DNA from 3 places in the Paeniglutamicibacter antarcticus genome. Region 1 is predicted to be linked to each of the others. Evidence: predicted binding sites of a transcription regulator. Region 1 holds the regulator's gene; each other region holds the start of a gene.
What was found. Region 1 encodes HrcA, which represses chaperone genes, less so after heat shock. Its sites were predicted from a motif close to TTNGCACTCGNNNNNNNCGAGTGCNAA; they were not measured.

Region 2: the regulator HrcA is predicted to act here: its motif matches at 2,849-2,875, upstream of groES (co-chaperone GroES).
Region 3: the regulator HrcA is predicted to act here: its motif matches at 2,354-2,380, upstream of groL (chaperonin GroEL).

The regions. Positions count from the first base shown of each region.
Region 1 is NZ_BAABLK010000023.1:20,172-29,938, reverse strand. It holds gene lepA (translation elongation factor 4) at 1-1,519, shown strand, start outside; gene hemW (radical SAM family heme chaperone HemW) at 1,522-2,751, shown strand; gene ABEA12_RS06770 (DUF4870 domain-containing protein) at 2,829-3,242, opposite strand; gene ABEA12_RS06765 (DUF3097 family protein) at 3,456-4,313, opposite strand; gene hrcA (heat-inducible transcriptional repressor HrcA) at 4,594-5,607, shown strand; gene dnaJ (molecular chaperone DnaJ) at 5,657-6,781, shown strand; gene ABEA12_RS06750 (16S rRNA (uracil(1498)-N(3))-methyltransferase) at 6,778-7,581, shown strand; gene ABEA12_RS06745 (GerMN domain-containing protein) at 7,756-8,643, opposite strand; gene ABEA12_RS06740 (PhoH family protein) at 9,078-9,767, shown strand, end outside.
Region 2 is NZ_BAABLK010000089.1:2,029-13,245, forward strand. It holds partial or broken gene ABEA12_RS18760 (transposase) at 1-162, shown strand, start outside; gene ABEA12_RS16445 (arsenate-mycothiol transferase ArsC) at 128-724, opposite strand; gene ABEA12_RS16450 (tyrosine-protein kinase domain-containing protein) at 969-2,606, shown strand; gene groES (co-chaperone GroES) at 3,017-3,313, shown strand; gene groL (chaperonin GroEL) at 3,375-4,988, shown strand; gene ABEA12_RS16465 (acyltransferase family protein) at 5,200-7,302, shown strand; gene ABEA12_RS16470 (glycoside hydrolase family 10-like protein) at 7,435-9,102, shown strand; gene ABEA12_RS16475 (hypothetical protein) at 10,076-10,225, shown strand; gene ABEA12_RS16480 (pyridoxine/pyridoxamine 5'-phosphate oxidase) at 10,648-11,217, opposite strand, start outside.
Region 3 is NZ_BAABLK010000002.1:35,631-46,847, reverse strand. It holds gene ABEA12_RS00225 (DUF4031 domain-containing protein) at 1-363, shown strand, start outside; gene groL (chaperonin GroEL) at 539-2,176, opposite strand; gene ABEA12_RS00215 (LytR C-terminal domain-containing protein) at 2,457-3,155, opposite strand; gene ABEA12_RS00210 (DUF3263 domain-containing protein) at 3,250-3,546, opposite strand; gene ABEA12_RS00205 (uracil-DNA glycosylase) at 3,681-4,454, shown strand; gene ABEA12_RS00200 (threonine/serine exporter family protein) at 4,451-6,265, opposite strand; tRNA gene ABEA12_RS00195 (tRNA-Val) at 6,591-6,667, opposite strand; gene ABEA12_RS00190 (aminotransferase-like domain-containing protein) at 7,485-8,720, shown strand; gene ABEA12_RS00185 (M20 family metallopeptidase) at 8,717-10,015, shown strand; gene ABEA12_RS00180 (MFS transporter) at 10,012-11,217, shown strand, end outside.

The DNA of each region.
Region 1 (9,767 bases):
CGAGGGCGCCATCCTGCTTGTTGACGCAGCCCAGGGCATCGAGGCCCAGACGTTGGCCAACTTGTACCTGGCAATGGAAAATGATCTCACGATCATCCCGGTCCTGAACAAGATCGATCTTCCGGCCGCGCAGCCGGAGAAGTATGCCGCGGAGATCTCCAAGCTCATTGGTTGTGAACCGGAGGACATCCTGCAGGTCTCGGGAAAGACCGGCATGGGAGTTGAGGCATTGCTGGACAAGGTCGTTCGCGACCTGCCCGCACCGACCGGTGATGCGAATGCACCGGCCCGTGCGATGATCTTCGACTCCGTCTACGACACCTACCGTGGTGTGGTGACCTATGTCCGTGTGGTTGACGGCAAGTTCTCGCCGCGCGAAAAGGTCAAGATGATGTCAACGGAGACGACCTACGAACTCCTGGAGATCGGCGTTTCCTCCCCCGAGCCCACCCCCAGCAAGGGACTGGGCGTCGGTGAGGTCGGATACCTGATCACCGGCGTGAAGGACGTGCGCCAGTCCAAGGTCGGCGACACCGTCACCAACTTCGCCAAGCCTGCAACGAAATCCCTGGGTGGCTACCAGGACCCCAAGCCGATGGTCTTTTCCGGGCTTTACCCGCTCGACGGCTCAGACTACCCGGCGCTGCGCGATGCCTTGGACAAGCTCCAGCTCAACGACGCCGCACTGACCTATGTGCCGGAGACCTCCGTGGCCTTGGGCTTCGGGTTCCGTGTGGGCTTCCTGGGCCTGCTGCACCTGGAAATCACCCGAGAACGTCTCGAGGCGGAGTTCAACCTCGACTTGATTTCCACCGCGCCGAACGTGGTCTACGAGGTGATGACCGATGACAAGCAGATGATCACCGTCACCAACCCGAGCGAATTCCCCGACGGGAAGATCTTGGAAGTCCACGAGCCGATGGTGGCTGCCACGATCCTAGCGCCCAACGAGTTCGTCGGCGCGATCATGGAACTGTGCCAGACACGTCGCGGCACCATGCGCGGCATGGACTATCTCTCCGAGGAACGCGTGGAGCTGCGGTACTGGTTGCCGCTGGCCGAGATCGTCTTCGACTTCTTCGACGTGCTCAAGTCAAAGACCCGCGGATACGCCTCCCTTGACTGGAAGGCAGACGGCGAGCAGGTTTCGGACCTGGTCAAGGTCGATATCCTGCTCCAGGGCGAACAGGTCGATGCCTTCAGCGCCATTACCCACCGCGACAAGGCCTACGCCTACGGCACCAAGATGACGGTCAAGCTGCGTGAGCTGATCAACCGCCAGCAGTTCGAGGTGCCGATCCAAGCAGCAATCGGCTCACGGATCATCGCCCGCGAAACCATCCGCGCCATCCGCAAGGACGTCTTGGCCAAATGCTACGGCGGTGACATCAGCCGTAAGCGCAAGTTGCTGGAAAAGCAGAAGGAAGGCAAGAAGCGCATGAAGATGGTCGGCCGCGTCGAGGTGCCGCAGGAAGCCTTCATCGCCGCGCTGTCCTCCGACGAACCCAAGAAGAAGTAGCGATGCCCTCTGCCCTTCCACTGGGGGACCCGGCGCCTGCGGACGGCCTGCTTCCGGCAAGCTGTGCCGACGGTGCCGCGGAACGAAGCTTTTCGCTGTACGTGCACATCCCGTTTTGTGCTGTGCGCTGCGGCTATTGCGACTTCAACACCTACACCGCGCACGAACTGGGGTCCGGTTCCAGCCAAGACACCTACGCCGAGGCGGTTTCCGCGGAGATCGCTTTTGGTGCGAAGGTGCTCACCGATTCGGGGATCGCGCCTAGGGAGGTTTCCACGGTGTTCTTCGGCGGGGGCACTCCGACGTTGCTGCCCGCCGAGGACCTGGTCCGGGTGCTGGGCGAGATCCGCACCCAATGGAACCTGGCCCCCGATGCCGAGGTCACCACGGAGGCGAACCCCGACTCGGTGACCCGCGAATCCCTGGCGGTGCTGGCCGATGGCGGGTTCACCCGCGTATCGATCGGCATGCAGTCGGCCATCCCGCACGTGTTGGCGACCCTTGACAGGACCCATGACCCCGAACGTGTGGGCCTAGCCGTGGATTGGGCGAAGGAAGCGGGACTCCAGGTCAGTGTCGATTTGATCTACGGGACCCCGGGCGAATCCATCGAGGACTGGCGCACCAGCGTGCACACCGCGCTGGGATATGACCCCGACCATATTTCGGCCTACGCGCTGATCATCGAGGACGGCACCCGCCTGGCCGGGCAGATCCGCCGCGGCGAAGTGCAGAATATCGACGATGATGACCACGCCGACAAGTACCTGATCGCCGACGAGCTCTTCGCCGCCGCGGGGTACCAGTGGTACGAGGTGAGCAACTGGTCCAAGACCGAAGAAACCCGTTGCCTGCATAACCTTGCTTACTGGCGGGGCGAGGACTGGTGGGGCGCGGGTCCCGGCGCCCACTCGCACGTCGGCGGGTTGCGCTGGTGGAACGTGAAGCACCCTGCGGCCTACCAGCAACGCATCGATGCCGGCACATCCCCGGCCGCCGGGAGGGAGAGTCCCGACGCCGAGGCGCGATACCTGGAGAAGTCGATGTTGCTCACCCGCATTGTCGACGGGATGGACACCGCCGAGCTGGCGCCGGAGGGCCGCAAGGCAATGGCCGGGCTGATCGCCGACGGCTTGGTGGTACCCGAGGCGGCGTTCGCCCAGCGGGTCGTGCTGACCTTGCAGGGCCGGCTGCTGGCTGACGCGGTGTTGCGGCGTTTGTTGGATTTCTGAACCAACACCACGTTGGTTGCATAAATAGACGGTGTGGCATGTGGTTGCCACACCGTCAATTTTTTGCCTGCTTGTTTCTAGTGGAAGAGCCTGAAGTTAAGTCCGTACCGGTAGGGACGTGACTTGTTGACGTTGATGCCGGCGCGCACACCGCTGATGGTCAGGAATAGCCAAACGGCCACCACGAGCACCGCGAAGATCCATCCGATTCCCGGTATCAGCGAGAAAAGGTGCAGCACGATGGCCAGGACTGTCAGCGGGAAGGTGAAGTTCAACGCTTCCTTGGACTCCTGTGCGGTGAACGGGCCGCGGTGGCGAAAGACGGCATAGATGATCAACGAGGGGACGCAGCCCAGGATGGCGCCGAAGTGGGCGATGGTGGCCCATTGCCGGTCTTCGGCAGGGGTCAGGGGTAGGGGCGCGACCGAGGAACCCTCGAATCTATCCGGCTGGCTGCTGTCGCCGGCTGCATTTCGTGCCTCTTCTACCACTGCTGGTTCCTCTTCGTTGCGTCGGGTGAATCGTCGGCCAGTTTATCCTCAAACCCGCTGGCTCGAGGAGCACAAATCACCTTTTGGCTGGCATTTGGCCTAACCGTGCCGCTTTGTTGTGGATTCGTGACCATCCGGCGTGCGCGACCTGCCCCTTTGCGCGGCGAGGAGAGGTTAATCACCCCTCGTTCGGTGGGGGCGGTCCCAGGGGTCCTAGGTGTACTCGCCTGCCGTGAGGAAGTCGATGACCTCTTCGATCCGGCCCAGCAGCGAGGGCTCAAGATCGGCGTAGGAGTGCACCTGGCCCAGGATCCGTTCCCACCCTTGGGCGATGTCGACCTGTTCCTGGTGGGGCCAGCCAAGCCCCTTGAGGATGCCGGTCTTCCAATCCGTTCCGCGCGGCACCACCGGCCAGGCCTTGATCTTCAGTGCCGAAGGCCTGATGGCCTGCCATACATCCACGTAGGGGTGGCCCACGATCAGCACGTTTCCTGCGGCGCCCGGCACCCGCATGGCCTCGGCCGCGATGCGCGCTTCCTTGGTGCCGGAAACCAGGTGGTCAACCAGGATGCCTAGTTTGCGCTGCGGCGAGGGGGCAAAAGCCTTGATGGCCCCGGCGAGGTCGTCGACGCCGTGCAGGGGTTCCACGACGATTCCCTCGACGCGCAGGTCGTGGCCCCAGACCTTTTCCACGAGCTGGGCATCGTGCTTGCCCTCGACCCAGATGCGACTGGCGCGGGCCGTGCGTGCCTTCATATCTGCCACCAAGCGTGAACCCGAGGCGCTGCGCGCGGTTCCCCTGGCGGCGGCGGGTGCAGGGGCCGGCTCGGTGATCTCCACCGGTTCGCCCTCGATCAGGAAGCCGAAGCCGGCGCGGAAGGACTTGGTTCGGCCATGGCGGTCCTCGAGCACCAACACCTGCATGCCCCCTGATTTCTCGGTGCGCACGACCTCTCCGACCCACCCGCTGTCCACGTCCTCGACGAGCAGGCCAAGGGCCACGGGGACCTTGCGCAAGACGCGCTTCTTCGGCGCGCTGATGTCTTGCGCGCCCCAGCCGTGGAGGTTCATGGGGTCTCTTTCGGTTCGTGGTCCCCGGAGCTTTGGTCCGTGGTTTGCCGGATGCCGGACACCGGAGGCGTGCCCGCGCGGTGCCATGGAGGGCAGATGCTTCGAATGTGTCATCGGTGACAATGGTCAAACCATGCTAGCAACAAGGGCCGAAGGTACTAGACTTGGCAGTTGAACGTGTCGAGTGCCAATGCCTCCCTGCAAACTCCGGCGCCCTTGCCGGGGCGTGTGCAGGGATTTTGCTTGACCATGGCGAACCGGCTTGCCAGGAGAGGTGAGAATGACCGACCCGCGTCGGCTCGAGGTCCTTCGAGCCATCGTTGAAGACTATGTGCAGTCCCGTGAACCCGTCGGTTCGCGTGCGCTGCTCGAGCGCCACAACCTCGGCGTCTCTGCCGCCACTATCCGCAACGACATGGCGTCTCTGGAGGACGAGGGGCTGATTGTCGCCCCGCACACCTCCTCGGGGCGCATCCCCACCGAGAAGGGCTACAGGCACTTCGTCGACCAAATCGGCGATGTCAAGCCGCTCTCGGTGGCCGAGCGCAGGGCCATCGCCGCCCTCATCGAGGGATCCCACGATGTCAACGAGGTGCTGGAGAACACCGTGCGGCTGCTGGCCACCATCACCCAACAGGTGGCGCTGATCCAGGTTCCGCAATACTCCAACGCGACGGTCCGCCACATCGAACTTGTCGCCTTGGGGGCCGGACAGACCCTGGTGGTGCTTATTGCTTCCAGCGGCCGGGTCGAGCAACGCGTGATCCTGTTGCCAACCTCGGTGGGGGATGAAGTCCTGGCGGGATTGCGCCAGGTGCTGCTCTCGGTGCTTAACGCAAAGCCCATTTCCGATGTTGCCCGGCTTGCCCTGGGCATCCCGGAGCTGGTGTCCCCGGGCATGGCCCCGGCGGTGCGCACGATCGCCGAGGCCCTCTCGGCCCTGGCACGCAACTCCTCGGTGGACCGGATCCTCACCGCCGGGACGGCGAACCTGGCACGCTCCAACCTGGATTTCCCGCTGAGCATCACCCCGGTGCTCGAGGCGTTGGAGGAACAGGTGGTGCTGCTGCGGCTCTTCTCCGAGCTCGAGCAGGATGCCCATGGCATCGCCGTGGGCATCGGCACCGAAAACCAGTACATTGCCTTGACCGAGGCCTCGGTGGTTGCCACCGGATACGGGCACGGTGAACAAGCGATGATCGGCGTGCTGGGGCCCACCCGTATGAACTATCCGACATCCATGGCCGCGGTCCGTGCCGTGGCCCGGTATCTTTCACGAATCTTGGCCAGCTGATGCTGGTTGATGCACATTTTTTAGCGTACGAAAGGACACAGCGAGCACTGTGAGCACCCATTACGAAGTCCTGGGCGTCAGCAAGGACGCCACCGGCGAGGAAATCAAGAAGGCCTACCGCAAGCTGGCCCGCAAGCACCACCCGGACGTGAATCCCGGGGAAGATTCCGCGGAGACCTTCAAGCTGGTCACCCGCGCCTACGAGGTGCTTTCCGATTCCGGCAAGCGGGCGAACTACGACGCCACCGGAAATGAAAACGGCAACGGTCAGGCCGGCTTTGGCGGTGGCGGTGGCGGCGGGTTCGGTGACATCTTTGAGCAGTTCTTCGGCGGCGGAGGTGCCCAGGGCCCGGCATCGCGTACCCAACGCGGACGCGATGCGCTGATCACCGCGACCATCGACCTGGCCGATGCCGTCACCGGCACCGTCTACCCGCTTGAAATGGAAACGGCCGTCACCTGCCCGACGTGCGACGGCACCTGCTGCCGCCCGGGCACGGCTCCGGTCACCTGCACCATTTGCCATGGCGCGGGCCAGGTCCAGCGCCCGGTGCGCTCCTTCCTGGGGCAAATGATGACGGTGGAGACCTGTGCTGCATGCCGCGGTTTCGGCACCACCATCCCTGAGCCTTGCACCGAGTGCAACGGCCAGGGCCGCATCCGCGAACGCATCTCCAAGCAGTTGCGCGTTCCGGCCGGCGTCGCCAGCGGAACCCGGATCCACCTTGCCAACCAGGGCGAAGCAGGACCCGGCGGCGGGCCTAACGGCGACTTGTACGTCGAGCTTGAGGTCCGACGGCACAAGATCTTCGAACGCGACGGCGTTGATTTGCACGCCCGCATGTCAGTGCCGATGACCGCGGCGGCATTGGGAGCGGACCTCGAGCTGGAAACCTTCGACGGTGTCCAGGTCGTGGAGGTCGAATCCGGTGCCCAGTCCGGGGACACGGTGCAGCTGGCCGGTCTGGGCATCCCGCGCCTGCGCGGGGGCAAGCGCGGGGACATCATCGTCCACCTTCAGGTGGAGACCCCCAACAAGATCGATGCTGCGCAGCGCGAACTGCTCGAACAGCTCGCCAAGCTCCGCGGCGAGGAATTCGCCGAGGGACGCATGGAAAACAGTGGAGGCATGTTCTCACGACTGCGCGGGAAGTTCGGCAACCTGGGCGCATGAGCAACCAATGCTTCGTCCTTCCCGCCGGCGGGCTCTCATCGGCGCGCACGGGCACCGAACTGCATTTGGAGGGGCCCGAAGGCCACCACGCGGTGATGGTCAAGCGTGTGCGCCCCGGGGAGATGATCAACCTTGTCGATGGAAGCGGGGTGCGTGCTGTCACCGAGGTCACCGGCACGCAGAAGGCCGCGCTTGACGGGATAGTGCGCCACTTGGATATCGAGCAGCCGGCAGCGGTGTCGATCACCTTGGTCCAGGCCCTGGCCAAGGGCGATCGTGACCTCCAAGCCGTGGAATCCGCTGTCGAGCTGGGCATAGACGCCGTGCGTCCCTGGCAATCGGAGCGCTCCATCGTGCGCTGGAACGAGGCCAAGGCCGCCAAGGCACTGGCCAAGTGGGAAGCGACGGTGCTTGCGGCACTGAAGCAATCCCGGCGCACTTTCCTGCCCGAGGTGCGCGGGATGCTCAGCAGCACCGAGCTGGCTGGCGAGTTTGCCCGCTGTGATTGCGCCCCCGGGCCCGCCTTGGTCATCGTCCTGCATGAACGCGGCACCGAACCACTCTCCGCGACGGTGGCCACATGGTTCGCGGGACTTGGGCCGGCCCAGGGGGCAGAGCACGCCCAGCGCCCGGAAATCCAGTTGGTGGTGGGCCCCGAAGGCGGGATCAGCGATTCCGAGTTGGAAAAGTTCGTGGAGGCGGGTGCCAAGGTGGCTCTGCTGGGCCACCATGTGCTGCGTGCCTCGACCGCCGGCCCCGCCGCCGTGGTGCTGACCCGGCACTTGCTGGGCCAGCTCTAGGGCCAGTGATGCGCCAGTCGCTTTCGCAAAGCGCGGATCCCGGGTCCGGAAGGCTGTTTACGCCCTCCGTACCCGGGATCTTTTTCTTTTAGTGGTGCGGTCCCGTGGGTTCGATGTCCGGATTCCGTCCTTGCGCCGGTGGCTTGGCTGCAGGTATAACCGTTAGCGGCCGGGTTACTCGGTGACCGTGAAGTTTTTGGTCTCCTTGGCGAGAGGCTTCTTGCTCTGGGCGTCAACGCCCCACAGGGAGAAGGTGTAGTCCCCGGGAGCAAGCACGTGGCTGAAGGAGAATTCGTTGTGGTCCAGCGATTGGCCTCCTGTTTCCAGGGTTCCCCTGGCTACGACGGGCTTTGGGTCCTCTTCGCTGTCGCGACGGGTGATCTTCCAGTTTTCACCGCCGGAGAACTTGGCGCTGACACCGTGGAAAGTAACCCGTCCGGCCTTCTTTGTCGTACCGTACTGCGGGTCGATGACCCACAGCGGCGCAGCGAGCTTGGGGTCCCGCACGAAATTGTGGTCCAGCGGGACATGGCCAAAGGCATCGTAGGCCGGCTGCCCGTCAACCAGGATGCGTACGCTGGGCTCGAGGCCTTCGCTGAGGATTCCGGCGTTTGAGGCGGCGGCCGTTGCCGTGAACACCAACTGGGCGATGGCGCGCTCCGCCAATCCCAGGTCGAGCTTCGAGCTGAATGCCTTGGCCGAGATATCTACCGTAATCACGTTGTCAGGGCTCACCGATGCACCAACGGTTTCACTCGGGTGCCAGACGCTGAAATAATCCGGGTCCTCGGGTTTTTCCGCGAGGATGTAGCGCACTGAATCGGCGATAGGATCCGAGGCCCCGGCGACCTGCACAAACTCGCGGTACAGCGATACGGTTCCGTCGGTCTTGCCCAACCAGTAGACCGGGATGTTCCTGCTCGCGCTCAAGGACTCCATCCCCACGTTGGACAGCGGGGATTTGGTGTTGGCACTGGTGGCACCGGTGGGCATCGAATATTTATCGCCCGGGGCACCCAGGCCGCAAGCGGCCAAGGCGCCAAGAACCAAGGTGAGACCCAAAACAGCTATGCGGGTTCGGGATGAACGACGGGAACGATGCATCTGAATTGAAAAGGCTCTCTCAAGTGAGACGGGGACTAGCAGGATCGCCAATGCGGGGGGGGAGTGCCGCAGGCGAAGACAAGTCAAGCTTGGCACAACACGATGTGCGGAGGGGCCCGAATCCGATGATTTCGCAGGACCGTTGCCCGATTGATATATCTTCGTCGAAGTTGTTCCCGAATCGTTGCACTTGGTGCCGTGCAGTGCCAGTGGCAGAAATTCCCGGGCAATCGCCAGCGCGCACCCTTGCGGACGTCACATGGTAGAGCGAGCCATTCGCCGGTCCCCGGGCGCGGATATCACGATAGGATTGATGGCGTGTGGGGAACCATGGCAGCGGAAGTACCGTGGCGCCATTTGCCGGCACGGAATGCGGAGGCAGCAACAGTTATATGGACCAACATGTGAGCCAAGAGGGCAGGCGCCGGGGAACCGACGCGCTGGTCCAGTTCGACAGTTCGGACCAAATGGTTGCGACGCTCGGAGCGCACGATGAATTGCTGCGCGTGATCACCGGGGCCTACCCGTCGGTGGAGTTGCACGTACGCGGCAACGAACTACGGGTCAACGGTGATCCAACCCAGGCGCACAAGGCACTGCGGGTCATCACCGAGGCACGCACGCTGGCCACAAACGGCACCAGGATCTCCGCCCAGACCATCGAGCAGCTAGTGCGGATGCTGGAGAACACCGGTGCCGAATCCGGCTCGTCTGCCCTGGGGCTGAAGATCCTCTCCGGCAGGGGCAGGGCGATCCGTCCCAAGACGGTGAACCAGAAATCATATGTCGATGCGATCGACGAGAACACCGTGATCTTCGGCATCGGTCCCGCCGGCACCGGCAAGACCTACCTGGCGATGGCTAAGGCCGTGGCTGCGCTGCAGGCCAAGGAAGTCAGCCGCATCATCCTCACCCGCCCCGCCGTCGAGGCAGGGGAGAAGCTCGGGTTCCTGCCCGGGACCCTGACAGACAAGATCGATCCCTACTTGCGTCCCCTTTACGATGCGCTGCACGACATGATCGAACCTGACTCGATGCCACGGCTGCTGGCGGCCGGAACCATCGAGGTCGCTCCCTTGGCC
Region 2 (11,217 bases), on a different contig from region 1:
ACCCGACGCATTGTCCGCGGATTCCGCGACTTCGAGAACTACCGCATCCGCTCCCTGCTCGCAGCCGGTGGCCCCGATACTGCCGGGCTTAGGCCGATCTCACAACGCCAGAATCCGAAGAGCCGGGTTAGCCGGTGGCTTGTCTGTACTCGAACTCAATGATTGCTTTCAGGGCAGGCAACAAATCATCGACCATCCGGTCATACACCGCGTCGCTCTGGCGATAAGGGTCCATGACATCGAGTTGCCCTTCCGCCTTCACGCGAGCCCCGTGCCGCACAAGAGGGGCTGCCTTGAGCAAAGCTGCCCAGCGCATCTCCACCACAGCAGGTTCACTTCCAGTGGGAAGTGAACCTGCTGGCAGCGCCGCAACTTCGTCCAGCACCGCGGCGAATTCGCGAATCGTGTAGGTACGCTTGAGCAGTCGGGGATTCATCGCAACGATTCTGTTCCGGTGTTCGTCGGACAGGGCGAGTACCAGATCGATATAGCTGAGGATGGTTTCGTCAAGCTGCCGGGCAACGAAGTCGTCGCTGGCTACACCGATTTCACCCAGCCTCATCGAGGAACGCTCGTCCATGCCGTGTCCTACCAGCGCGTGGGTGCCGGCGCTACGAAGCGTGAATGATCCTGGGGAGATGCGGTCCAGTTCGCTTTGGAGATACAGCTCGGCAAAAGGGGAACGACAAATGTTGCCGGTGCATACTGTGAGGATCCTGATCATGACTTGATCATAGCCAAGCCATCAAACAACATTAGCAACGCAAAGGATGACCCTCGACAGCAACCGGATGCTGTCAGCAGGCTCATGGGCCTGGGCGATTCCGCGCTTTCTCGGATTAGCGGGCTCGGCGTTCGTCAGGTTCGAGTGAACTCTGTCGAAGCTAGGGAGAACTTCGAGCTAGGATTGTCATAAACCCACCTCAGAGCCTTATCGACTGCGCGCAATTTTAACGGGAGCACCATCAGTGGAACAACTTGAAGAGAACGTGGCTGACGGGCCAGATTTACGGCAGTACCTGCGGGTGTTGCGCACCTTTTGGCGGAGCATCTGCAGCATTGTCCTGATCGCTGTCCTGTGCGCGTTTGGCTGGTCGCTCACGCAGCAACCGCTGTATGCTGCGTCGGCGTCGGGCCTGGTCATTGCCAACGGAGCGGATACCGCGGCGCTGGCGCTTTCGGGGGACAGCCTGGCCAAGTCGCGTGCCATTAGCTACAAGAGCATTGCAGCTACCCGCACGGTAGCGCAGCGCGTCCGTGAAGACCTGAAGCTCGATACCAGCGCCGATGCACTTCTCGGCCAGCTCAATGTCGAGCTGCCCACGGGCACGGCCGAAGTACGCCTGAGTATTACTGGTCCAGATCCGGTCGTCGCGCAGAAGACCGCCAACGCGTGGGTAACCGCCCTCGCTGCGCAAGTCACTGACATCGAATCCGGCTTTGCCACCAAATCATCAAAGGACGAAACCATCGTCCAATTCGTTCCGTTGGTGGAGGCCGAGGTTCCGACGTCCCCGGCGTCACCAAACACCAAGCTTGCCGTTGCGCTGGGGGCTATCATTGGGCTGGCCCTCGGCATCGGTTACGCACTGCTCCGGCAGCACCTGGATCGTCGGGTTCGCTCCGTGGAAGACTTGGAAAAGCTGGGTACGACGGTCATCGGTAGCATTCCGCTGGACCCGCGTCTGGTGAACAACCGCACGACGGTCGAGACCGGCGCCCTGGATCACGACGACCGAGCCTCGCACCCCTACTCGGAAGCACTGCGCGAGCTGCGCACCAACCTCACGTACGTCGACGTTGACAGGCCCGCACGGGTTATCCTCGTGACGTCCTCGGTGCCAGGGGAAGGCAAGTCATCCGTGGCGGCGAACCTAGCAGTGGCCGTTGCGTCCACAGGACGACCCACGATCCTGATTGACGCCGACTTGCGACGGCCCGTGATCACCGACGTCTTCGGCCTCCCTGGCGGGGCGGGGATCACCGATGTTCTCAGCCAGCATGCGAGCCTAGATGACGTCTTGCAGCCCTATGGCCCCATTCCCTCGTTGTCGATCCTCGCAGCGGGACGCATCCCACCGAACCCCTCGGAACTCCTGGGTTCCCAAGCGATGCTTTCCCTCCTTGAAGATATGAGCCGCGACGCCTTGGTTCTCATTGACGCGCCCCCGCTGCTCCCGGTGACGGACGCGGCCGTGTTGAGCAACTTTGTGGACGGTGTACTCGTGGTGGTGAAGGCTGATTCGACCTCCACCGAGGAGGTTGCCAAATCATTGAGCAATCTTCACAAGGTCGGGGCACGGGTCTTGGGATTCGTGCTGAACCAAGTACCAACCAAGGGCGCTGCGGCGGCGAACTACGGCTACTACGGCCAGTACTACTATGCTTCCGAGACACCTGCCAAGGGCAAGCCGAAAAAAACCAAGACCAGCCGTCGGTTGAACGAGGCGGTTCCGGTTCAGGCGCCGACGCGCCCTGTAGATGACCAACGGTTGAACCAGGACTACGGAAATGTTAGTGGCACCCTAACCACCCCGATTCCGATGGATGCGGAATTTGACGAGGTCTTGACCACCCGGGCCGGGATGCGTCATCTAAGGCAATAACGATCGCAAGTGCAACCACCTGTATCGAGCCAATGGGGTTGGATAGAGGTGGTTTCTTTGTATAAGCCGGTGGCTCTCAAACCTCCGTATATTCACGGCGACCGATCTCGCCGGACCGACGTCGCAAGCTACGCGGAACTTCTTGGGTCCAGTGAAGCACGATAACGTTAGTTACTCACCTTGCAGGTTCTGTGTTTCCGGTGGGCGAACAGAGTGCGCCGAGCGCGTAAAAGACCCCTTCGTTAGCACTCGCCTTGACCGAGTGCTAACGAATTGCCTAGAGTCAGTGGTGGCACACGTTGATTCCAACAAGTGCCGAAAGCCTGAGGTACACCAGCTGGCACCGCGACGACGGTTGGTATAGCCACAACGGCCCGTAAACCATTGGTAACTCACGCAAAGGAGAGACGATGTCTGTCTCCATTAAGCCTCTCGAGGATCGCATTGTCGTCCAGCCGCTCGAAGCAGAAACCACCACTGCTTCCGGACTGGTCATCCCGGATTCCGCTAAGGAAAAGCCGCAGGAAGGCAAGGTCGTAGCAGTAGGACCGGGCCGCATCGATGACAACGGCAACCGCGTTCCGGTAGACGTAGCCGAAGGCGACGTCGTGATCTACTCCAAGTACGGCGGAACCGAAGTCAAGGTCGGCGGCGAAGAGTACCTGGTGCTCTCGGCGCGCGATGTCCTGGCCATCGTCGTAAAGTAGTTTTTTCTCATAAAGCCCCGGCCCCTGGTCGGGGCTTTATGTAGCTTATAAGGAGTAGGACATGGCAAAACAGCTAGCGTTTAACGAAGAGGCGCGACGCGCCCTCGAAGCGGGCATCGACAAGCTCGCAAACACCGTGAAGGTAACCCTCGGCCCGCGCGGCCGAAACGTGGTGCTCTCCAAGGCCTGGGGTGCACCGACGATCACCAACGACGGCGTCACCATCGCCCGTGAGATCGAACTTGAAGACAGCTACGAGAACCTTGGCGCACAGCTGGCCAAGGAAGTAGCCACCAAGACCAATGACGTGGCAGGGGACGGAACCACCACCGCCACCGTGCTCGCCCAGGCCTTCGTCAAGGAGGGCCTGCGCAACGTTGCCGCCGGCGCCGCTCCGGGTGACATCAAGCGTGGCATCGAGGTCGCCGTTGAGGCGGTCGCCGCACGCTTGGCCGAAAATGCCGTTCCGGTCGAGGGTCAGCAGGTAGCCAACGTTGCTGCCATCTCGGCCCAGGACGAGGAAATCGGCAAGTTGTTGGCCCAGGCCTTCGAAACGGTGGGCACCGACGGGGTCATCACCATCGAAGAGTCCTCTACCACGGCCACCGAGTTGGTCGTCACCGAGGGCATGCAGTTCGATAAGGGCTACCTGTCCCCGCAGTTCGTCACCGACCCCGAGCGCCAGGAGGCGATCCTCGAGGACGCACTGATCCTGGTCAACTCGGGCAAGATCTCCACTGTGGCCGAATTCCTGCCGCTGCTGGAGAAGGTACTGGCAGCAGGCAAGCCGCTGTTCATCATCTCCGAGGACACCGAAGGCGAAGCCCTCTCCACCCTCGTGGTGAACAAGATCCGTGGCACGCTCAGCGCCGTGGCAGTCAAGGCCCCGGGCTTCGGCGACCGCCGCAAGGCCATGCTGCAGGACATCGCGATCCTCACCGGTGCACAGGTTGTTTCCCCTGACCTGGGCCTGCAGCTGGACCAGGTAGGGCTCGAGGTGCTGGGATCGGCTCGCCGCATCACCGTCACCAAGGACGCCACCACCATCGTTGACGGTGCAGGCACCGCCGAGGACGTTGCGGACCGCGTCTCGCAGCTCAAGGCCGAACTGACCCGCACCGATTCCGAGTGGGACCGCGAGAAGCTCTCCGAGCGCCTTGCCAAGCTCTCGGGCGGCATCGGCGTGATCAAGGTCGGCGCAGCCACCGAGGTCGAGCTCAAGGAACGCAAGCACCGTATCGAAGATGCAGTTTCCTCCACCCGCGCGGCCCTCGAAGAGGGAATCGTTGCAGGTGGCGGTACCGCATTGGTTGACGCACTTGCGGTGCTTGACACCGATTCGGCCGTGCTCGCGCTGACCGGTGACGCTGTTGCCGGTGTTGGCATTGCACGCCGCGCACTGGTCCAGCCGTTGCGCTGGATCGCTCAGAACGCCGGGTTTGACGGCTACGTCGTCACCGCCAAGGTTACCGATTCACCGGCCAACGAGGGTTTCAACGCCCTGACCGGTGTGTACGAGAACCTGATCGAGGCCGGAGTCATCGACCCGGTCAAGGTCACCCGCTCGGCGCTGCGCAACGCGGCCTCGATCGCGGCCCTCGTGCTGACCACCGAAACCTTGGTTGCCGAGAAGCCCGAAGCGGAAGCCGGCTCGCACGCGGGCCATAGCCACTAAACAGGCTCAACGCAAAGCGGCAAGAACAGGCGCCGCCGGCATTTCGCCCTCCACTTCTTCTGAAGAGGTGAGCGGAACGCCGGCGGCGCTTGGCGTTGGATGGCAGTTGCAACATGCTTGCGTAACGAAACCATAACGGCGTTTGCTAAGCTTGTATCTCTTGGGCCTTAGTCACTGCGCCCTGATCAAGCAAGAATCCCAGGAAGTGCAGATGTCGATCCACTCGCCAGCCCCTGTCCTAGCGGCACGGGGCAAGCCAGCAGGCACCAAGCCTGTTTCCGGCTTCAGGCCCGAACTTCAGGGCCTGCGAGCCCTGGCGGTGGTGCTGGTGATGGTCTACCACGTCTGGTTTGGCCGGGTCTCCGGCGGCGTGGATGTCTTCTTGATGCTCTCGGCGTTCTTCCTCACCGGGGCCTTTATCCGCAAGGTTGAGACCGGGCGGCCGTTGGCACTGATCTCCTATTGGCTCAACGTCTTCCGCCGGCTGCTGCCCGCGGCCGTCCTGGTGCTGGTGGCGGTCATCGCGGCAAGCATTGCCTTCTTGCCCAAGGCGCGGTGGAGCTCGATCATGGAGCAAACCTCCGCCAGCCTTTTCTACCGGCAAAACTGGCAGCTGGCCGGGGAGTCCGTTGACTATTACGCCACCGACCACGCCACAGCCAGCCCACTTCAACACTTCTGGTCCCTGTCCATCCAGGGACAGATCTTCATCCTCTGGCCGCTGTTGCTGGCTGCCGGCGTAGTGCTCTTCAAGGTCCTGTCCACCAGGTTCCCTTCGCTGACCTACCGCGGCACCATGGGCATCCTGTTCGGCGCCGTCTTCATCGGCTCCCTGGCCTACTCGATCCACATCACGGCCACCGCGCAGGAATGGGCGTACTTCGACACCGGAGCCAGGCTCTGGGAATTTGCCCTCGGTTCCCTGGTCGCCGTCTTCCTGCCGTTGTTGCAAAAGTTGCCCGCCGCGCTGACCGTGCCGCTGGGATGGGTGGGATTGGCCGCCATCGTCTCCTGCGGCATGCTGCTGCAGGTCGAGCACCAGTTCCCCGGCTACTTGGCCCTGTGGCCCACCCTGGCCGCGGCGTTCATCCTCATGGCCCCGCCTAACAACTTCGGGGTCCAGCGCGTGCTGGCACTGGGTCCGTTGGTGAAACTGGGGGACATCTCCTACGCGCTGTACCTTTGGCACTGGCCGGTGATGATCTTCTTCCTGGTGGAAACCGGCGGCGAGTCCATCTCCTTTGGAACCGGCCTGGGATTGATGCTGCTCTCCCTGCTCCTGGCCTGGGCCACCACCAAGATCGTCGAGTCCCCGATGCGTTCCTGGAAATGGCTCTCTGCCAAGCGCCGCCGCGTGGGGCTGAGCATCGCCGTGCTGCTCGCACTGGTTCTGGTTCCCCTGGGCGGATGGGAGCACCGGGTCTCCGCGGAGGAAACCCGGGCGGCTTCGCAGGCCGGGATCGATAATCCCGGAGCCGCGATCCTTGACCCTTCCTTCGGCCACGTGCCCGATGCCGCGGCCCTCCCGATCCCGCTGACCAGCAAGCTCGATGACGAGTGGTCAAACTTTGGCGAGGACTGTGCCGGTCCCTGGGCCCCGAGATCCGGCGCCATCGAATACTGCCAGCAGGGCGGGAACCCGGAAGCGGAAAAGACCATTGTGTTGCTGGGGGATTCACACGCCCAGCACTGGAGCGGTGCCGTTGATGTGATGGCGGAGAAACAGGATTGGCAGTGGATCCTGCTCACGCGTCCCTCCTGCCGTTTCGGCGGGCCTTCGGAGACCCGCGGCGATGCCTGCGGGGACTTCAACCTCGCAGCCGGGGCGTACGTGCTTGAGCACGACCCCGACGCAGTATTCACCATCGGCACCTTCACCATGCTCGGTGAGGACGAAGACGGACGTACCGCCGCGGAGCAGGAGCAAATCGTGCCGGACTACCGCGCAGGGATCCAGCCGATGCTCGACGCCGGAATCCCCGTGGTGGCGATGCGCGACACCCCGCGATTCACCAACCCCGCACCGGAGTGCGTTGACCGGTTCGGTGCGGACGCCTCAGCTTGCAGCAAGCCCGTGTCAAAGCTAATTGCCAAGGTCTCTCCGCTTGAGCCAATCGTCAAGAGCGGTGAATGGGGAGAGAACTTCTCCACCATGGACATGACCGACCAGCTCTGCCCGGAAGGGACCTGTAGCCCGATCGTAGGCAACGTACTGATCTACATGGACCAGTCCCACCTCACCAGCACCTACGTGCGCAGCACCGCCGAGGTGTTCGAGGAACGCTTCTTCACGGCTCTTGGCTGGGAGAAATAACCACCACCGTGCACACGCCGCAATCGTGATGGTGCCGTGCTTCCATCCTCCATTTCTGCCGGATAGCCTCGATTCACGCTCTGCTGGGGGGAAACACGAGCGATGGGAAACCAGTCATGTGGAGAATCCGGCATGGAGAAGAACCAAAAAGTCGCAGCCCAGTCCCGACCAGCGATGGAACAACGCTTTTCCCTGAACAGGCGTGAATTCCTGACTGCGACTGCGGTGGCAGTGAGCACCGCAGCGCTGATGCCATTGCTGGGTCCGCCTTCACCGGCTAATGCCGCGGCCGTGGCAGGGCGGGTTTATACGGTCGCTGGCAGAAACACCGGCGTCAACGCTCTCACCCCGCGCACCGAATTCCGCGGCATGTGGATCGCCAGTGTGCTCAACGTCGATTGGCCTTCCAAGGCCGGTTTGTCCGTGGCCGCGCAAAAGGCGGAACTTGTCTCATTGCTGGACCTTGCCGTGAAGCGCAAGCTCAACACGGTGATGCTGCAGGTACGTCCCGCAGCGGACAGGATGTGGATTTCCACCTTGGGGGAGCCTTGGTCGCAGTACCTGACGGGCACCCAGGGCAAGGACCCCGGCTATGACCCGCTGGCATATGCGGTCACCGAAGCGCACCGGCGGGCGTTGGCCCTGCATGCGTGGGTCAACCCCTTCCGGGTTTCCACCGGCGCATCGCTGAGCGCCCTGGTTGCAACCCATCCTGCCCGAAAGAACCTGACGTGGTCTTTCGCCTACGGTGGCAAGCGTTATTACGACCCGGGAATCCCGGCGGTGCGTAGCTACATTACTTCCGTCGTCAAGGACCTGGTCAGCCGATACGACATCGACGGCCTGCACTTCGATGACTACTTCTACCCTTATCCGGTCGCGGGGGCATCGATTCCCGACTCGGCGGCCTGGGCCGCGTACAAGGGAAGCTACACGTCGGTTGCTTCGTGGCGGCGGAACAATGTCAACGTGTTCATCCGGGATATGCAAAAAGCAATTCGAGCCGCCAAACCGCGGGTGGCTTTCGGGATCTCGCCATTCGGCATCTGGCGCAACAACACTTCATCGAGTCTCGGATCAGCGACGGCAGGCCTTGAGGCCTACTCGGCGTTGTATGCCGATTCCCGGGGATGGGTGAAGAATGGTTGGGTGGACTACGTCGTGCCGCAGTTGTACTGGTACCAGGGGTACAGCCCCGCAAACTACAACGTGCTGGTTGACTGGTGGGCCAAGCAGGTCTTGGGCAACTCGGTGAAGCTATGGATCGGGGAGGCCGCCTACAGGGTCGGCAGCGGTGGTGCCTGGAACGATAAAAACGAGTTGCGCGACCATACGGCCAAGACCAGGAGCGTGGGGGTAGTGACCGGGCAGTCGTTCTACAACGCGACCGCGGTAAGGGCGAACACGCTCAATTCAATGGGAATCCTTTCCGCTGTCTACTATTCGCGTCCCAGCCTGCCGGTACCTATGCCCCACATGGTCTCAACGCGTCCGTACACCCCGGTGATCACTTCAGTCTTGCGGACATCTGCCGGAATGAAGCTCAGTTGGAAGTCCTCGAATTCCGGGGAAAGGAAGACGCTCATTGCCATCTGGCGGTGGACCTCCACCGGTTCGGTGATTCCCTACATCCAATCCACGGGCACCTACTTGGTCAAGCTGGTGCCACGTACCCAGTACTACCAGGCCTGGACGGATTCCAGCGCTGTGCCCGGCCAACGGTACTGGTACATGATCCAGTCGATCAGCCAGACAGGCATAGACTCCCTGCGCGCCACGGCAATCTTCGTCAAGGCATAAAAAGACCTTGTCCGCACCAAGCGGGTACGTGCATCCGGTCTCCGTAGTCAGCAAATGCCATGTTCCGTGGGAGGGAACCGCGCTGCCCCCATGGTCATTGCGCTGTTTGCCGTCAAGCCAACCGCAGTGCGTGGATTGGTTAAAGTGGCGGATTCTTGCCGGGTAAAACCACCAATTACGTGCCGGGGGAAAACCGCCCAACCCACTGCATATGACCTCCACGGAGTTCCCGCGCGTTCAATCCCGTTTGTTGCCTACCAACCCATATTCTGATGCTTTGGCCATGAAAGCGGTGGCCTTAGGAAGCCACCGGGGAACGTCGAACGAGTAGGCATAGCGGGGATGTTGGCAAGCCCCATGTTGACAGTACACGGGGATTTGGTCTTGGCTCCATTGCCTTCGTGGCGGGGTGCCACGGATATCTGTTCGTACCTCCTGGGGGACATATTTTCCCGCGCGGGGGAGCGGCCCTGGCCGGCCGAGAGATCTCGGCGCTCGCTCGTCTGCTGTATTGCGGGGGCCGTCGTCCCGAGGATCGGTGCCGGTATCTCACTGCCGTGGGTTTTGGCGATCAGCGCGATGAGCCTCTTGCCTCCACGCAAGGCGTGGAAAGCGCCGTGCTTCTCGAGGAAGATTTATCCTCCTGCAACACCGATTCCTCTTTCCCGGCAGGAAACCCCGTCACCGTGGTCCAGGACCCGGAGAATGCCCAATGCTACTTGGTGCTCAGCCCCGGGCAAGATTGGAGGGAAACGAGCAGCGAAGATATCTGGATCGGTTTCATCCCCTGTTTGATATTTGCTAGTGCCACTTCTCCTGGTTGTGGCGCGCTGATGCTACATCCTCACCGAGACCCTCCTCGTTGGACGTCCAAGTTGCCGAACATGTGGAGTCCGCGACAGATTCTGCAGGGACAAAGTGGATTAATTTCGCCCAGGGGCATACGCGTTCCCGCGGCATAATCCTTGGGGACTTGGTCATCACACTAAACGCGACGTTTCTTATCCTGGGTTCCACCACCGGCCGGGAGTTGGCATATGCCCGGGGACCGGTGACGACCGAACCCGTGGTGGACACCGTGTTGCTCGACTTCGGCGGCAAAGACATGAGCCCCACGACGTGATTAGGCCCTAACGAAAACAAGCTTGCCTACGGGCTCCGCGGGAAATTCTTTCACGAGGTCGGGGAAGACATCCGGGTGGTAGAGGACCCCCGGTGGCCCGGACGTTCGATTCCGGTGGAGATCCCCGAGGCCAGGGCGCTCTGGGGTTTCTTTTCGGACAATGGCGGATTGAATATCGGATGGGCAGCAAGCACCGGATTCTTGGTGTTGCTGCTGGTTCCGCAGGAGCTTGATGCGTTGGGCAAACCCATCTGCGGTACTTGCCGTCGTGGCAGGAACACGGGACGTCACCGAACTTCTCAGGATCCCTAGCCAGACCAAAGGAAGGGCCCGGTACACCGCTGGTTTGACTGCTCCAATCCAAGGAGAAACGCCTTTGTGGGCCACGTTCCACCAAACGCGTCCCATGGTGGCTCCGTGCCTCAGCAGGCCAAACGTTGACGCTCCCACGCGGCCCCATCGCGGACATAGCGAAGACGGTGATGGTCACGGCCAGGATCACCCTGCCAGAATTCCACTGAGCTCGGCACCACGGTCCATACCGACCACAGCGGGGACACCAGAGTGTCATCGTTCTGCACGGCCGCCTCGGCGCGCGTGATGGCCGCAATCCGGTCTGCACCATCGGTAAGAATCGAGCTTTGCTGCCCGGTCAAGGCAATCGCCCGGGCCAGCGGGTGGCGCGCACGGAAATCCGCTGCCGACTCGGCCGCGGACGCTCGATGAGCGACACCGCGGACGCGGATCGAGCGGGCGACAGGACTCCAGAACAGGGTGAGTGCACAATTCGGGTTGCCCAGCAATTGTTGTGCCTTGGCCGATTCGTCACTCGTCGCGAACTTGAAGTTGCCCACGGCGCTCACGTCCTTGAGGATCACCATGCGTGCATCGGGGGCACCGCGCTCATCGACGGTTGAGAGCGTCGTTGCGTGTGCTTCGGGTACTCCTTGGGTCAATGCATGGCGGAACCATTCCATGAACAGTTCGTGCGG
Region 3 (11,217 bases), on a different contig from region 1:
GAAGTGGTTCGGCTGGTCGCGCTAACCAAAACGCACAAGCCCGAACCGGGGGATTCCGCGGGGGCACTGCTCTGCGATGCCGACCTTGAAGTGCTGGCGCGGAAGCCTGCCGCCTACAGGCGCTACGCCTCTGCGGTGCGCCTCGAATATGCCCATGTTTCCGATGCCGAATTTGCCCGAGGCCGCACCCTGATCCTGCACAGGCTGCTGGATGGCCGTTCGCTGTACTCCAGTTCCCGGGGCCAAGAGCTCTGGGAGGAACCTGCTAGGGCCAATATCGAGGCCGAACTGCGGGACCTGGAACCCTGGGGTCGGCTGAACGGTGGAATCCAGCTCCCGGCGCATCGCTCCGGCATGTCCTGAAGCTACGCAAGCAACCTTGGGCCCATCGCAACGGCGCGGACCCGGGTTAAGCGAAACGGGCCGCCTCCCCCGCCTGTACACCGTCCGCCCCGAAGGGGAACAGTGCACGGGAAGGGAAAGCGGCCCGTGGTTTCGCTAGCGAAGACTACACGCTAGGCGTGGTGCAGCAGGGGGATTAGAATCCGCCCATGCCACCCATGCCACCCATGTCATCGCCACCCGGTGCTGCAGAGCCGGCCGGGGCCGGCTTGTCTGCAACCACGGCTTCGGTGGTGAGGAACAATCCGGCGATCGAGGCGGCGTTCTGCAGTGCAGAGCGGGTCACCTTTACCGGGTCGTTCACGCCTGCTGCAAGCAGGTCCTCGTACACGCCGGTTGCTGCGTTAAGTCCGTGGCCTGCGGGCAGGCCCTTGACCTTGTCGGCAACGACGCCTGGCTCCAGGCCTGCGTTGAAGGCGATCTGCTTCAGCGGGGCTTCGATGGCAACGCGCACGATGTTTGCACCGGTTGCTTCGTCGCCTTCCAGCTTCAGCTTCGGGAATGCGATGGCGCCGGCCTGGATGAGGGATACGCCGCCACCGGCGACGATTCCCTCTTCGACTGCAGCCTTGGCGTTGCGCACTGCATCTTCGATGCGGTGCTTGCGCTCCTTGAGCTCAACCTCGGTTGCCGCTCCGGCCTTGATGACTGCAACTCCGCCAGCCAGCTTGGCCAGGCGCTCCTGCAGCTTCTCGCGGTCGTAGTCCGAATCGGAGTTCTCGATCTCGGCGCGAATCTGGTTCACGCGTCCGGCGATCTCCTCGGCGTCTCCGGCACCTTCGACGATGGTGGTCTCGTCCTTGGTGACGACTACCTTGCGGGCGGAGCCCAGCAGGTCGATAGTGGCGTTTTCGAGCTTCAGGCCGATTTCCTCGGAGATGACCTGGCCACCGGTGAGGATGGCGATGTCGGCCAGCATGGCCTTGCGGCGGTCGCCGAAGCCCGGTGCCTTGACGGCGACGGACTTGAACAGGCCACGGATCTTGTTCACGATCAGCGTTGCCAAGGCTTCGCCTTCGATGTCCTCTGCGATGATCAGCAGCGGCTTGTTCGACTGCATGACCTTCTCCAGGATGGAGACCATGTCCTTGACGTTGGTGATCTTCGAGTTGACGATCAGGACGTACGGATCCTCAAGGACCGTTTCCTGGCGCTCGTTGTCGGTGACGAAGTAGGCCGAGATGTAGCCCTTGTCGAAGCGCATGCCCTCGGTGAGCTCAAGCTCGAGGCCGAAGGTGTTCGACTCCTCGACGGTGATGACACCTTCCTTGCCGACCTTGTCCAGTGCCTCGGCGATCAGTGCGCCGATTTCGTTGTCACCGGCGGAGATCGATGCGGTGGCAGCGATCTGTTCCTTGGTCTCGATTTCCTTGGCGGAGGCCAGCAGCTCTGCGGTGACCGCGTCCACTGCCTTCTCGATGCCTCGCTTCAGGGAAAGCGGGTCGGCGCCAGCAGCAACGTTGCGCAGGCCTTCCTTGACCAAGGCCTGTGCCAGGACGGTGGCGGTGGTGGTGCCGTCGCCTGCGACGTCGTCGGTCTTCTTGGCGACCTCCTTGACGAGCTCGGCACCGATCTTCTCGTACGGGTCGTCGAGCTCGATCTCCTTGGCGATGGAGACGCCGTCGTTGGTGATCGTGGGTGCGCCCCACTTCTTCTCAAGAACGACGTTGCGTCCACGCGGGCCAAGGGTAACCTTGACGGCGTCAGCCAGGATGTTCAGTCCGCGCTCGAGGCCTCGGCGGGCTTCCTCGTCGAATGCAATCATTTTGGCCATAGGGGCTTATGTCCTTTCGGGACGGTCATGCGTATCTACGACCTGAGGCAACGCCCGCGACGGACGAAGAATCCGCGATGTCATGGGACGATCGCAAAAACTTCTCGCTGCCTTGGTCAAGGACTCACTCAAACAACATCACCAAACCGCATGGATCCGGTCGAAACTTCAACCGAACTAGCAGTCGATACGTGCGAGTGCTAATACAAATCTTGGCACTCTAGGACTCGGAGTGCAAGCTGTGGGGCTTTGCCGACAGCGTAGTCGGCTCCGGGAAGGACTAACGGAAGTTGCTTCCCAGCACGATAGCGATATTGCCGGGGATATTTACGCTCTGCATGATCGAGGTGATGCCCAGTTCCTTGGCCGCAGCCTCCGCCGTGGCCTTATGGCTCTCACTGCGGTAGTAGACGGTGGAATAGGTGACCTTCTTGGTCCAGTTCGACGCCGAGACGTTGCTGTATCCGGCCTCCAGCAGGGTCGTGCGGGCCGTGCCGGCGATACCGCCGACGGTGGCGCCGTTGTAGACACCCATCGCCATGGATGCATCCACGCCTTCGGGCATGTCGCTTTCACCGGCATCGGCCGACTCCGAGGACCCGGTCGATTCCCTCGGATCAGCGGACTCATCAGCCGAATCGCTCGGTTTTTCAGATTCGCTCGCAGCGCTGGATTCGGAAGGTTTCCCGGATTCGGGGTCGGACGCCGATTCCGGCGGCGCAACAGTTGGTTCCTGGGTGCCCGAGGAACTCGCCGCCGCCGGCGCCGGGTCATCCGAGGAGCCCACGAGCTTGGGCAAGACCATGAAGGAGAAGAGTCCCACCACCAAGGCCAGCGCACCAAAGACCATCAACCAGCGCAACCCGGATTGAGCCCCGCCCACGGATGCGGCAGATGCCCAGCCGTTCTCGCGGTGCGAGCCGCTACGGTTACTGAACTCAGGGACGCGATCAAATTCATCGCGCGGATAGTTGGTCATGCCCGTCCTCGGTGAAGTGGCTTGCAGTATGGGCGTACGCGGATACAGGAGCACAAGCGCCGTCGAGCCCCGAAATGCCCCACGAGCGTTGCGATCATGCCTCGGAATCGTGCCTTTTCGCCGTCCGAGCGCGATGCCTCGTCGTTCGTAGTCTACGCAATCGCTTGACCAGCATGGGGTCATGGGCCAGCGCCGCGTCCGTGTCGATAAGTGTGTTCAACAGTTGATAGTAATTTGCCGCCGAGATGGAGAACATCTGGGAGATGGCTTGTTCCTTAGCACCGGCGTACTTCCACCAGTGGCGTTCCAGCGCGAGAATCCGCTGGGAACGCTCGTCCAGGTCGCTGGATTCATCTAGCTCGAATTCGAACCCAAGCGTCTCTGATGACATCGCACTTCCCTCATTGATCCGGTTCCCGATACACGGCGAACCACCGGGCAATCTGCCTCAACTCTAAGTATCCTAACGTGTCACTCGACGAGCCAGCTGTCATTCGTGCCGGGCCACGGCCCACAATGGTTTCCATGGAACCGCACGAAACACCACTGTTCGAGCTCGCCGCCCCGGCCAGGGACGCCACGCCCTTCCCCTTCGCCAACGGGCTCTGCCAGGCCGTTGATAAAGGCTTCGTGGCGGCAGACTGGGCCGAGGCACTGGCCCCGGTGGAAGGGCAGCTGGTGGCACTGGCACACATCTTGGAGGCAAGGCGTGCCGCCGGCGAGCGCATCCTGCCCGAGCCGGGGAACATCCTGCGGGCCTTCAGCCGTCCGCTGGCCATGGCCCGGGTGTTGGTCATGGGCCAAGACCCCTATCCCACGCCGGGGCATTCGATGGGGCTGAGTTTTGCCGCGCTGCCAGCGGTGCACCCGCTGCCGCGCAGCCTGAAGAACATCTACACCGAGCTTCACGAGGACACCGGCGTGAAGACCCCGGGGCACGGGGACCTTTCTGCGTGGGCGGACCAAGGCGTGGTGCTCTTGAACCGAGTGCCCACGGTGGGTTCGGGCGATGCTGGGTCACACCGGAAGCTCGGCTGGGAGGCAGTGACCGACGCCGCGATGGGGGCCCTTGCCGCCCGCGGTGGTCCGATCGTCGCCATATTATGGGGCAAGGACGCCCAGTCATTGGCTCCTGCCTTGGAGCCGATCCCGATCATCTCCTCCGCGCACCCCTCGCCACTGTCGGCACGGCGCGGGTTCTTTGGCTCCAAGCCCTTCTCCCGGGCCAACGCGCTACTGCTGGCTTCCGGCGGGGCACCCATCGACTGGACGCTTCCGGCCGTTGCCCAGAGGTCTTAACGCCGGCGGATGTTACGGCGTTCAGCCAGTACCTCGGCGCCGATCAGCGGGCGCGCGATGGTGTCGCCAAAGACCACGCCGCCGGCAATGGCCATCATGATCGTGAAGGCGGTGAACATCTGGATCATGGCGCCGGACATGTCATCGACGTTGAAGACGATCCCGTACATGGAACGGAAGATCATCAGTCCGGGCAGCAGGAACACAATGGCCGGTGCGGCTAGCACCAGTTGAGGGGCACGCAACTTGAAAGCCACCCAGCGACCGGCCAGGCCAATGAACGTCGCAGCGACGGCGGGCGAAGCCCTGTCCCCCACGCCCAAGGCCTGGATCCCCAAAAGGATCAGGTAGCCCATCAGTGCGATTGCCCCGGTGGGCAGCAGGAGCTTCGGGTCCGATTGCTCGGTGATCGCCCCGGCGATGACCGCCACCACCACCAAAGCGGCCAGGAGCCAACCAGGATAGGAAATCGTGTCGATGACACTGACATCCAGCTTCGGGGCGCCAAACATCGCTGCGGATACCAAGGCAGCCATGATGCCGGTCAGGATCGCGGCATAGGTCAACGCCGCGGAAAAGAAACGCCCGGCGGCAGTGACGGGGAACCCGTTGATCGCATCCTGAAGCGCGGAAACGAACCTGGCAGAGGGCAAGAGCAGAAGGATTCCTCCGGCCACCACCAGCGCAGGATCGATGGGCGCCCGCAAAGCATGGAAAAGCACGGCTATGGCGGTAACAATGAAGCTGGAGGTCGCTATGGCAAAGAACTCCGGAACGCGCCACCGAGATGCATATTTCGCCACCGGGCCAAGCGCCACCGATGAGACGAAAGCCAAGGCCGACCCCAGCAGGGAGCCGCCGATGAAGACCACGAAACAGGCGGCAAAGAGCCCGGTTGCCGCGGCGACCATCCAGCGCGGGAACGGCCTTGGCTTGCGTGAAATATCGCGCAGCCTGTCCACCGACTGTTGACGCGTCACGCCGCCGGAAACAATATCCGAGACCAGTTGGTGCACTTGCGCCAGCCCGGCAAAGTTGTTCGTCCAGGAGCGTACAACGCGCAGCATGGAGAACGATTCGCCCTCCGGCGGGGAGAAGTTCAGGTGGATGGACTGGTTGGTGATGTCCACGTCGGTATGGCGAAGCCCCAACGCCGCAGTCACGGCGATGACGCTCGTCTCGACCTCCAATGACCCAGCCCCGTAGCGGAACATGCTCTCTGCCAGGTCTAGGGCGAATTCAAGGGTTTTGCGGGCCGAAGCGTCCTTGGTCGCATTCACCTTCGGGTTCGCGTACGGAGTTCCCCTGAGCTTTTCAACGATGTCGATCGCCTGGGTGGGCGGGGAATCCGAAGCCAGCAAGCGCGAAATCATTCGCTTGGCCGTGGGGTTTACCCGCGGAGGCAGTGAAGGGGCCCCGGAATGGGTAACTCCGACCAAACCTGTCTTGGCATTGATGGCGTCCTGGGCCAACGTGGTGGGACGCTGGCTGCGGGCGGGACGAACAGGCTTTGGCTGCTTTGGCGGCCGCGGGCTCCCCGGACGCTTCGCCACGGGTTTGCCCCCTGGCTTGATCGCGGGCTTTGCGCCCACGGAGGCTTGCGGGAGCGCAGCGCCGGGCGCGTCGGTCTTCCGCGGTGCTGCGTCGGGAATCCTGGGGGCATTTTGCGCGTGGGCTGCTGCGTCCGTCAGGGCCTGGGCGATGTTGATCATTTCCCGCGTTTGGACACGGCGAATGCTCGAGACCTGCGGGTTGGGATCCTCGCCGGGGGATGCCGGTGTGTTGGCGTCCGGGTCCTTACCTGAAGACACGCTTTCTCCTGTCAATTGCGCCTGTTCACACCACACTACAGCCGCGGTATCGCCCCATGATCCACGAGCCGTGCATCTCACATTCAGCGCCGTGGACACCGTTGTCGCCGCTGCCGCGGGAAGACCCATAACGGGTACGGAATTTAGACAATTTTGGTGTGCACATAGGGAAAGTTCTCTTGGAAGCACCCCCGGAAATCATGAGCACTTCCACTGCCTGCACACAGCAAACCGGGTTCGGTATCTAATTCGTCGATGAGCCCACCGGCGATGCCAAGAGCCTTAACCGCGAAAAGAACCCCGGAACGCCGGGGTTCTTTTCGTATGGTGGTTCTTAGCAGACTCGAACTGCTGACCTCTCGCGTGTGAAGCGAGCGCTCTAACCAACTGAGCTAAAGAACCGTCTTGCCACTCCCAAGGGAGTACCAAGCAAGATTAGCCGAGCATCACGGTACTCGCCAAATCGGCGAGCCCGTTGCCGGGCGCCATGACCATCGGTCTCGGCCGGCATTCCTTGCCGCTCGTAGTGGCCAATGGAAGAACCCGAAACACCCTTGATCGCCCCGCGATCGACACCCTGAAGATGATGCAGCGATGCCTGGGCGCCGGTTTCGGCATCTACCGTTCCGGAAGACCGGTTCGCATCCGAACGCCATGCCGTCCAGGGCAGCGCCTCCAACATGCGATGCAGTGGCATGTTTCCGTTTCTCGGAGGTCTTACTCCGCGCAACCCTCGATTCCATCAATAAGCTCAACTTAACGATACGGACCTGATTTACTATCTTCCTCTAATGGTTGCCGTCACAATATGATGGACATCACAGGTCATGGTTCATCGGGGCCCAAAGAAAGACGAGGGTTCAATTGGTCGAGGTTCTTCTGGGCCACGATGCTTCGGAGCCAGCCGAACGCGCTCCAGTCCAGAACCTGCTCGCAGAAGGGGTCAAACGAACAGTACCTCGACGCACGGCTAGTGCCGGTCCCGGCAATTTCGCAGTGCTTCACCGGCTCGGCTTTTCCATGCACGAACCACGTCGATTCACGCGATGCACCCCACTCCTCCAACGGCACTTCCCCACGGAATGTCCATGACTATCCCCACGAGATCGTGCCGGCTCGGTTACGAGGTCTCCGTACCTGTCCAGGTGGCCGGCGGCATCGAGCCTACTGGCCGAGATAGCTCGTAAGCCAACCATCACTAAGGTAAGGAGTATTTACCATGTCCATGACATCACTGCTCAGCCCGCTAGGAACACGGCTCGCCTCTCGCGCAAGCCAGCTGAAGGGATCGATAATCGATAACTCCACGTCCTTGCTGGCCAGCCAGACGCACGATATCGTGCGTTTTGCCATGGGCGCACCGAATGCGGAACTGATCCCGGAGAAGGACTTCACCCGGCTCTCGGGAATGCCGGCCAATGGCCGCTACGACTACGCTGCGACCGAAGGGGTCCCGGAGCTTGTCGACCAGTTGGTCGAGTACCACGCCCGTCACGGGGAAGACATCGACCCGGCCCGCGTGCTGATCACCACTGGCGGCATGCAGGGCCTGGATATCGCTTTCAAGCTGTTTGTGGATCCCGGTGACGTTGTCATCGTCGAATCCCCCACCTACACCAACGGGATCGGCACCGCCTTGAGCTACCAGGCCAAGGTGGTTGAGGCCCCGGTGGATGATGACGGCTTAATCGTCGAAAAGCTGCGGCAGCTGGTTGAGGAGACGGGGCAGGCGCCGAAGGCCATCTACACGATCCCGAATTTCCAAAACCCCTCGGGCCGGACACTGTCCGAAGCCCGTCGTCGACTGCTGCTGGAGCTGGCCGAGGAATGGGACGCGTTCATCATCGACGACGACCCATACGGGGCCTTGCGCTTCGACGGCCAGGAAGTCCCCGGCTTCCTGGATTTGAGCCCCGGAAACCCCCGGGTGGTGCAAGTCCGGACCTTCTCCAAGGTCTTGGCGCCCGGGTTGCGCGTTGGCTGGATGAACCTCGATCCGGCTTTGCGCCAACTGGCCATTAACGCCAAGCAGTCAATGGACACCTGCACCAACGGACCGATGCAGCAGCTCATTGCCGATTACCTGGCCGAGGGAAAGCTCGACAAGCACCTTGATGGATTGCGCTCGGTCTACCGCGAGCGAAAGCAAGCCATGCGCGCGGCACTCGCCTCGGAACTCGGTGACGATGTCGTGGCCACCGATCCCGAGGGCGGCTTCTTCCTCTGGCTCACCTTGCGTGGAAAGTATGCCGCGGTGAACACGGAAGACTTGTTTCCCACTGCACTGAAGCACGGGGTCGCCTACATCCCCGGACCTGCCTTTTCCAACTCCGGGACGTTCACCGATGCGTTGCGGCTGTGCTTTGCAACCTCGACTCCCGAACGGATCGTGACGGGAGTTCAGCGATTGCGGGCGGCACTGGATGAGCAGATAGAACTCGGAGGCAATTCTTGATCACCCACACCTCTTCGGACCCGTCGCCGACACGGACGGTTGCGAGAGACCAGCACCCCACGCGTGAAGAGCGCATACTGAACCGGATCAGCCGCACCGACGTGGTGGACCTGGCCTCAAGGCTCGTGGCTGCGGCCAGCGAAAACCCCGGCGGCACCGAGCATGCAACGGTCCAGGAACTGGAAAAAGCGCTCAGGGCCATCGGTGCCGAGGTGCACCTGACCCAGGTTGCCCCCGGCAGGCCCAACCTGGTCGCGCACCTCGGAGGCACCCCGGATGCACCGGGCATCCTCTTCCTGGGCCACAGTGACGTGGTGCCTGCCGGCCCGGGATGGGACCATGATCCCTTCGTTCCGCGCCAGGAGGGTGACCTGCTCTACGGCCGGGGATCCACAGACATGAAGGGCGGGCTGGCTGCCGTGGTCACGGCCATGGCAGCGGTCCATGCAGAAGCACCCGAGACCGCCATGACACTGATCTGCACGGTGGACGAGGAAGCCGACGCCCTGGGCATCGAACACTACATCGCGCAAGCACCACAGCGGCGGTATGCGGCCTGTGTGGTGGCCGAGCCCACCGATCTTGTGACCATCGTAGGCTGCCGTGGCGCGGCAAACCTGGAAATCACCATCACCGGCGCCAGCGCGCACGCCGGCCGGCCAGCGGACGGCACCAGCGCCATTCTGGGCGCAGGAGAAGTGATCAAGGCCGTTGAAAGGGACTGCGCCAGCTTGGCGTCGGACCCGCACCCTGTGCTGGGAGCCGCAACCTGGAACATCGGCACGATTTCCGGGGGGCACGGAACTTCCATCGTCCCGGACACCTGCAACCTGGCGATGGACCGACGACTCCTGCCGGGGGAAGAACCCGAGCGGATCCTGGACCGGCTGCTCACCGCGGTTCGCGCCTCGGCACAGGACTCCCAACGCGCCGAGTCGGGCCGCATCGATTTCGAGGGCCACGTGACAATGCAGATGCCCGGGTTCCTCACCGACCCTGATTCCGCTTTCCCCACTCTCGTAACCCGTGCGTTGCAGGAGATGGAAATAGATCGGGGAACCGGGATTTGGACCGCCTCATGCGAGGGAGGATTCATTTCCGAGCACCACGGCGTCCCCACCGTTGTTCTGGGCCCCGGGGATCTTAACGGCCAAGCCCACCAACCCAACGAGAACGTCTCAATCAACGACCTGCACGCAGCGGCCGGTGCCTACGCACTGATCGCCATGCGAAGCGCTTGCGCACCACGGATCGATCCACCCGGTACTACCACGCTGCAAAGGAACAGGCGATGACCACCCCACACACAGAATTGCCAGAGCTGAGGCTCGAGGCCGACTTCACGCCGGCGGAGCTAAAAATGGCCCGCAAGTCCGTTGCCGGTTCAGCGATCGGAAATGCCATCGAGTGGTTCGACTATGGAATCTACGGATACCTGATCGTTTACATATCCCAACTATTCTTCACATTCGGTGAAAACGACGGGGCCATGCCTCGGATCCTGGCCTTCTCCACGTTCGCAATCTCGTTCATGATCCGTCCACTGGGTGGCATGATCCTGGGACCGCTCGGTGACCGCTTTGGACGACGCAAGATCCTGATCTTCACGATCGTGATGATCAGCGTCTCCACCGCTTGCATCGGCGCGCTCCCAACCTTTGCGCAGGCCGGCTACCTGGCACCGATCATGTTGGTCTTGCTGCGCATGCTGCAGGGTTTCTCGGCAGGCGGGGAGTATGCAGGGGCTGCCGTCTTCATGGCCGAGCACGCCCCGGATAACCGCCGAGGCTTCTACGGATCCTTCCTCGAATTCGGTACGCTGGCAGGTTTCAGTGCAGCAGCCATCCTGTGCACATTGCTCACGTTGGTGGTGGGCGAGGACGGAATGATGGCAGGCTGGTGGCGTTTGCCATTCATCCTGACCCTGTTCCTTGGTTTTATCGCCATGTGGATGCGACGCCACCTAGCCGAATCCGAGACCTTCACCCAGGACTCAAAGGAATCCAAGGAAGTGAATACCGCCCCGCAGGCACTGCGTACCTTGATGCGAAAGTACCCGGGTCAGCTGATCAAACTCTTTGGCCTCATTGTGCTGGTCAACGTAGCCTTTTACCTGGTGCTCACCTACATGCCCAGCTACCTGACGGCCACACTGGGGCACGGTGCGACCGAATCGAACCTCAGCCTGGTCGCCATCCAGCTGCTGATGATTGCGGTGATTGTTCCGCTCGGCGCGCTCAGTGACAGGATAGGTCGCAAACCATTGCTGATCACTGCCAGTACCGGCTTCGTGGTGTTCTCCGTCCCGGCAGTCCTCCTGCTACAAACGGGTGGGATTTGGGGACAGCTGGCTGGCATCGGCATCCTTGGCTTCTTCCTGGTGATGCTCTTGTCAACGATCTCTTCGACGCTGCCGGCGTTGTTCCCGACTTCGGTTCGATACTCGGGCTTTGCCATCGGCTACAACCTATCGACGGCCCTCTTCGGCGGTACAGCG